Regions from separate parts of the Citricoccus sp. genome, predicted to be linked through region 3. Evidence: predicted binding sites of a transcription regulator. Region 3 holds the regulator's gene; each other region holds the start of a gene.
What was found. Region 3 encodes HrcA, which represses chaperone genes, less so after heat shock. Its sites were predicted from a motif close to TTNGCACTCGNNNNNNNCGAGTGCNAA; they were not measured.
Positions count from the first base shown of each region.

Region 1: groL (chaperonin GroEL) is a predicted target of HrcA. The motif match lies at 1,341-1,367, and genes of this name have one in related genera.
Region 2: groES (co-chaperone GroES) is a predicted target of HrcA. The motif match lies at 1,181-1,207, and genes of this name have one in related genera.

Region 1 is NZ_DAOMPX010000019.1:30,946-33,130, reverse strand. Features, by position in the region: gene groL (chaperonin GroEL) at 1-1,163, opposite strand, end outside; gene PLJ28_RS08110 (LytR C-terminal domain-containing protein) at 1,444-2,169, opposite strand.
Region 2 is NZ_DAOMPX010000027.1:3,762-5,946, forward strand. Features, by position in the region: gene PLJ28_RS09855 (siderophore ABC transporter substrate-binding protein) at 1-1,010, opposite strand, end outside; gene groES (co-chaperone GroES) at 1,379-1,675, shown strand; gene groL (chaperonin GroEL) at 1,910-2,185, shown strand, end outside.
Region 3 is NZ_DAOMPX010000034.1:14,754-16,938, reverse strand. Features, by position in the region: gene dnaJ (molecular chaperone DnaJ) at 1-780, opposite strand, end outside; gene hrcA (heat-inducible transcriptional repressor HrcA) at 839-1,852, opposite strand; gene PLJ28_RS11085 (DUF3097 family protein) at 2,075-2,185, shown strand, end outside.

The sequences.
Region 1 (2,185 bases), on a different contig from region 3:
TTGAGCTCCACCTCGGTGGCGGCACCGGCCTTGATGACGGCCACGCCGCCGGCCAGCTTGGCCAGGCGCTCCTGCAGCTTCTCGCGGTCGTAGTCGGAGTCGGTGTTCTCGATCTCGGCACGGATCTGGCTGACCCGTCCGGCGATCTCCTCGGCGTCACCGGCACCCTCGACGATGGTGGTCTCGTCCTTGGTGACGACGACCTTGCGGGCGGTGCCCAGCAGGTCCAGGGTGGCGTTCTCCAGCTTGAGGCCGACCTCCTCGGAGATGACCTGGCCACCGGTGAGGATGGCGATGTCGGCCAGCATGGCCTTGCGGCGGTCGCCGAAGCCCGGGGCCTTGACGGCCACGGACTTGAAGGTGCCGCGGATCTTGTTGACCACCAGGGTGGCCAGGGCCTCGCCCTCGACGTCCTCGGCGATGATCAGCAGCGGCTTGCCGGACTGCATGACCTTCTCCAGCAGGGACACCATGTCCTTCACGTTGGAGATCTTGGAGTTGACGATGAGGATGTACGGATCCTCCAGCACGGTCTCCTGGCGCTCCGCGTCGGTGACGAAGTAGCCGGAGATGTAGCCCTTGTCGAAGCGCATGCCCTCGGTGAGCTCGAGCTCCAGGCCGAAGGTCTGGGACTCCTCGACGGTGACGACGCCCTCCTTGCCGACCTTGTCCAGGGCCTCGGCGATCAGGGCGCCGATCTGCGGGTCGGCGGCGGAGATCGACGCGGTGGCGGCGATCTGCTCCTTGGTCTCGATCTCCTTGGCGGAGGCGATGAGCTCGGCGGTGACGGCCTCCACGGCCTTCTCGATGCCGCGCTTCAGGGACAGCGGGTCGGCGCCGGCGGCCACGTTGCGCAGGCCTTCCTTGACCAGGGCCTGGGCCAGCACGGTGGCGGTGGTGGTGCCGTCGCCGGCGACGTCGTCGGTCTTCTTGGCGACCTCCTTGACGAGCTCGGCGCCGATCTTCTCGTACGGATCCTCGAGCTCGATCTCCTTGGCGATGGAGACACCGTCGTTGGTGATGGTGGGCGCGCCCCACTTCTTCTCCAGCACCACGTTGCGGCCGCGCGGGCCGAGGGTCACCTTGACGGCGTCGGCAAGGGTGTTCAGGCCCTTCTCCAGGCCGCGGCGCGCCTCTTCGTCGAATGCAATGGTCTTGGCCATGTGTGCACTGTCCTTTCTGGACCTTGGCGTTGCTTGGCAGTGTTCAACCGACCTGTGCAGTGCCCGCGACGGACGGCCCTGGGCCGGGCCTCACCACGTTCAGGTCAAACTCGTGGCGCGGACCACCCGCATGCCTGCGGGCCTTGGCAGTCCGAACCACTGAGTGCTAGTCCATATTTAGCACTCGGCACACCCGAGTGCAAACATCGGGCCGGGCCCCGGACGGTTGTTCAGCGGGCAGGGGAATCCGCGTCCGGAACGCGGGGTGCGCATCGGGACGTCAGCCGGCGTAGGACGCGGTGACCACCACGGCGATGCCGGGGATCCGCCCGTCATAGACCGCCGGCAGCCCGAGCCGGGCCGCGACCGCCTGGGCGGTGACCGGGTTCGACGAGTAGAAGACCGCGGAGGAGGACACCGGGTATCCCGACCAGTTCCCGGCGGTGGCCACCGTGAAGCCGGAACCGGAGAGGGTGCCGCCGACCCGGCCGGCCAGCCCGTTGACCCGGGAGGCGTTGTAGACCTCCACCGGGAAGGAGTAGTCCACCGTCTGAGGCTCCTGGGTCTGCGTGGGAGTCGGCGTGGGTTCCGGCGTCTTCGTGGGCTGCGGGGTCGTGGTCTTCCGCGGCGTCGTACTGGGTTCCGGAGACCGGGCCGGTGGCGCGGACGACGACGCCGCCCTGGCCGTGCCGGAGGCCGACGGGTCGGCGGTCCCCGCCCCGGAACCGGGCCGGGTCATTCCCGGGGAGGTTGCCTGCCCCGGTGCCGCCGACCCGGACACCGACGCCTCCGCAGCACCGGGCCGGGCGGTCTCCTGGACCCGCAGCGTGGGCAGGATGAAGTACGAGAACGCCCCGATCACCAGGGCCAGGGCGGCGGCGAGCGAGATCCAGGTCAGCCCGGACGGGCCGGTGCCGCCGGACGGCTCCGCCACGGCCCGATGGCCGCCCTTGCGGTTGCGGTATTCGGGCACGTCATCGAACTGATCGCGCGGGTACTCAGTCATGGACCATCATCACCAG
Region 2 (2,185 bases), on a different contig from region 3:
AGGTACCAGTCCGCGGGATCGAGGTAGATGACCTTGCCGTTCCGGGCCGCCTTCGTGCCGCTGACCAGGTCGTCGTCCAGCACGTCCTCGGCGGTGGCTCCCTGCCGGCCGAGGGCGGCGTCCTCGTCGATGACGAACAGGTTGTCCGGGTCGGCGTCGGCGATGAACTCGGGGGAGGCCGGAGCGCCGTCCGGGCCCTCGCCCATCACCGGGGTGGCGCTGGGCACGCCGAGCACGTCGTGGATCAGGCCGAAGCGGGACTCCGGGCCGAAGGCCGTGATCTCGCCGGATCCCGTCATCACCACCAGGCCGTTGGTGTTCCCGGCGTCCTTCAGCGTCACCCGGGCATCCTCGATCTTCGTCTCGATCTCGCGGAGCGCGGCCTGCACCTGCATCTCCCGGCCGAAGACCTCGCCCAGGGCGGTGGCGTTCTGGGTGAAGGACTCCATCGGTTCCGCGGGGTCCACGGACAGGTCGATGGTCGGGGCGATCCCGGACAGTTCGGGGTACGCGTCCGCGGTCGCCGCGGAGATGATGATCAGGTCCGGCTCCTCCTCGGCGATGACGTCCAGGTCAGGCTCCGTGAGGGAGCCGACTCGCACCTCCGCGCCGTCCGCCACGGACTGCAGCTCCTCGGGGTAGGGCGCATCCGGCACGCCGTCGGGCTGGATGCCCAGTGCGTTCAGGGAATCCAGGACCCCGAGGTCGAAGACGAAGACCTTCCCGGGATCGGCCGGGACCTCGGTGGTGCCCTGGGCGTGCTCCACGGTGACGGTCTCCGCGCCGGAGCCGGTGGGGGAGGGCGTGGTGGTACCGGGAGCCGTGCCGGATGGCGAGCCGGAGGTGGGCGGCTCGGCGGGCCCGCCGGTGCAGGCGGTCACGAGGACCAGGACCGCGGTCGAGGCGGCGAGCATCAGCGAGGCGCGGCGCAGCGCCCGGGGCCTCGGCCGGGGGCGTGCGGATCGGGGGGTGGTGGCGAGGGGCCCGTCCTGCGGGCCGTGCAGGGACACGATGGTCCTCCCGTGATCAGCGGAGCGGCGGAACCCGCGGCCGTCCGGGGCCCGGCAGGCCGGGGCGATCGCGTCCCCTCCATTGTGTCAGCCCGTGACCGGGTGCGGCCAGAGTCCTGGCCGCGTGCCGGGTCGCGGACCGGCGCTCCGCGCGGCTCCCGGGGACACGACTGGCACTCGCCTTGACCGAGTGCTAAGCCTCGTCCTAGAGTCATTTCTGGCACTCCGGGGCACCGGGTGCCAAGCCTGAAGGACCTGCCATCCGGCACCCGCGACGACGGTTGGCCAGCCTACGGCGCACAGCAGAATCCACTGACGCCGGTCGGACCCCCGTGGTCTGGCCCACCACAGAGAAGGAGAGTACAGACGTGTCTGTCTCCATCAAGCCCCTTGAGGATCGCATTGTTGTCCGTCCGCTGGAAGCCGAGCAGACCACCGCTTCCGGCCTGGTGATCCCGGACACCGCCAAGGAGAAGCCGCAGGAGGGCCAGGTCGTGGCCGTCGGCGCCGGCCGTGTCGATGACAACGGCAACCGCATCCCGGTCGATGTCGCCGAGGGCGACGTCGTGCTCTTCTCCAAGTACGGCGGCACCGAGGTCAAGGTCGGCGGCGAGGACTACCTCGTGCTGTCCGCCCGCGACGTGCTGGCCATCGTCACCAAGTGATCTTCCACCGGACCCGGTCCGTGCCCCCGCACGGCACCGCGTCCGGTTGACGCACCAGGCCCGGCCAGGCACTCCAGCCGGCCGGGCCTGATCGCGTCAGCGCCGACGTCGTGACCTTCCGGCCCCAGGGCCGCGGGAGGGCGCGACGCCGGCCCCCCACCTTCACCTCGACGCGGCGACCGGATGCCCGGCCGGGCCCGGAGCCGCCGTCCACACCCGAAAGGAGCTTCGTTCATGGCGAAGCAGCTTGCCTTCAACGATGAGGCCCGCCGCGCACTGCAGGCCGGCATCGACAAGTTGGCCGACACGGTCAAGGTCACCCTCGGCCCCAAGGGGCGCAACGTCGTCCTCGACAAGGCCTGGGGCGCACCCACCATCACCAACGACGGCGTGACCATCGCCCGTGACATCGAGCTGGACGACCCGTACGAGAACATGGGCGCCCAGCTGGCCAAGGAAGTGGCCACCAAGACCCAGGACGTCGCCGGCGACGGCACCACCACCGCCACC
Region 3 (2,185 bases):
GAACACGTCGTGGTGCCGGACGTCGATCTCCACGTAGAGGTCGCCGTTGGGGCCGCCGCCCGGGCCGGCCTCCCCCCGTCCGGCCAACTGGATGCGGGTGCCGGTGGCGACGCCGGCGGGGATCTTGATGGTCAGGGACGCGCGGTCGCGCACGCGGCCCTGGCCGTTGCACTCGCGGCAGGGATCCGGGATGACGGTGCCGAAGCCCTGGCACGCCGAACAGGTCTCGGCGGCCATCACCGTGCCCAGGATGGAACGGACGGGGCGGCGGATGGCGCCCTGGCCGTGGCAGATGGAACAGGTCTCGGGGTGGGTGCCGGGCCGGCAGCAGGAGCCGTCACACTCCGGGCAGACCACCGCGGTGTCCACCTCGAGGGTCTTGTCCACGCCGAACACGGCGTCCACCAGGTCGATCCGCGCGGTGATCAGCGCGTCCTGGCCGCGGCGGGACCGGCTCGCCGGGCCACGCCCGCCGCCGCCCATGCCGCCACCGCCCCCGAAGAACGTCTCGAAGATGTCCTGGAAGCCGCCGAAGTCACCCCCGCCGAATCCGCCCATGCCGCCGGTGCCGTTCTCGTGGCCGGTCGCGTCGTAGTTGCGCCGCTTGTCCTCGTCCGAGAGCACCTCGTAGGCGCGGGTGACCTCCTTGAACTGGTCTCCGGCCTCCGGGGCGGGGTTGACGTCGGGGTGGAGCTTGCGGGCCAGCTTGCGGTAGGCGCGCTTGATCTCCTCGGCAGAGGCGTCACGGCTGACGCCGAGGACCTCGTAGTGGTCTGCCACGGTGTGGGGTATTCCTTCCGGACGGGATTCGTGTTCGGGTCTGATGCGGCCCGGCAGTCTACTGGGACAGGATCCTGGACAGGTAGCGGGCGATGGCGCGGACCGCGGTCATCGTGCCGGGGTAGTCCATGCGGGTGGGTCCGACGACCCCGAGCTTGGCACCGGCCCCGGGTCCGTAACCGGCCGCGATGACCGAGGTCTCGGCCAGCGAACCGGTGTTCTCGGACCCGATGCGCACGCTCAGGCCCCGCACATCCTGCTCCATCTCGGTCAGCAGGCGCAACAGCACGACCTGCTCCTCGAGGGCCTCCAGGATGGGGCCGATCGAGTACGGGAAGTCCCCCGGTGACCGGGCCAGGTTGGCCGTGCCGGCCATGATGATGCGGTCCTCGCGCCGGGCTGCCAGCAACTGGTCCAGCTGGCCGGCCAGGACGCCCGCCAGTTCCCGGTCCTGCTCCGGCACGGTCGCCATGGCGGCCCGGAGCCCGTCGGCGGCCTGGACGGGGGTCAGGCCGTCGAGGTGGCGCAGGAACAGCTGCTTCAGGGCGTTCAGGGAGGTCTCCGAGACGTCCTGCTCGGTGGTGACGGCGCGCTGGTCCACCTGGCCGGAGGACAGGATCACCACCGCCAGGACGCGGCGGGGGGCCAGGGCGACCAGCTCCAGGTGCCGCACGGTGGAGGAGTCCAGGTGCGGGTACTGCAGCACGGCCACCTGGTGGGTCAGCTGGGAGAGCAGCCGGACGGTGCGGGACATCATCTCGTGCAGGTCATCGGAGGAGTCCAGCAGGGTCTGCACAGCCCGGCGCTCCGCGGCCGAGAGCGGCTTGACCTCGGAGATCTGGTCCACGAAGACGCGGTAGCCCTTGTCCGTCGGGATGCGCCCGGCCGAGGTGTGCGGGGCCACGATCAGCCCCTCGTCCTCCAGGGCGGCCATGTCATTGCGCACGGTCGCCGAGGACACGCCCAGCTGGTGGCGGTCCACGAGGGCCTTGGAGCCGACCGGTTCCCGGGAGGCCACGTAGTCCTCCACGATCGCCTGCAGCACCTGCATGCGGCGCGGCTGCTCGCTCATCTCACCCTCCCGTCGTCGGTCAGTGGTGCACCGGTCGTCCCGGCCATGCACTTAGCACTCGTCGAGTTCAAGTGCCAAGTCTAATACCTCTGTCCAGTCCGCTCCCGGCGCCTCCCGCCACCCGGTCGTGTCCGAGCCGTCCCGCTCCGCCCACGACCCGGTTCACGCCGGGCGCGAGCCGTTCCCCGGGTTCTCCGGGACGCCTTGCTAGCGTCGGGGCCCATGGAATGGAACAGCTGGGGACCCGGCACCCTGGACGGCGGCTTCCGGCCGGCGGCCCGCGCCGTGCCGGAGGTCCCCGCGGACCGCGGCACGGTCCTGGAGGACGCCGGC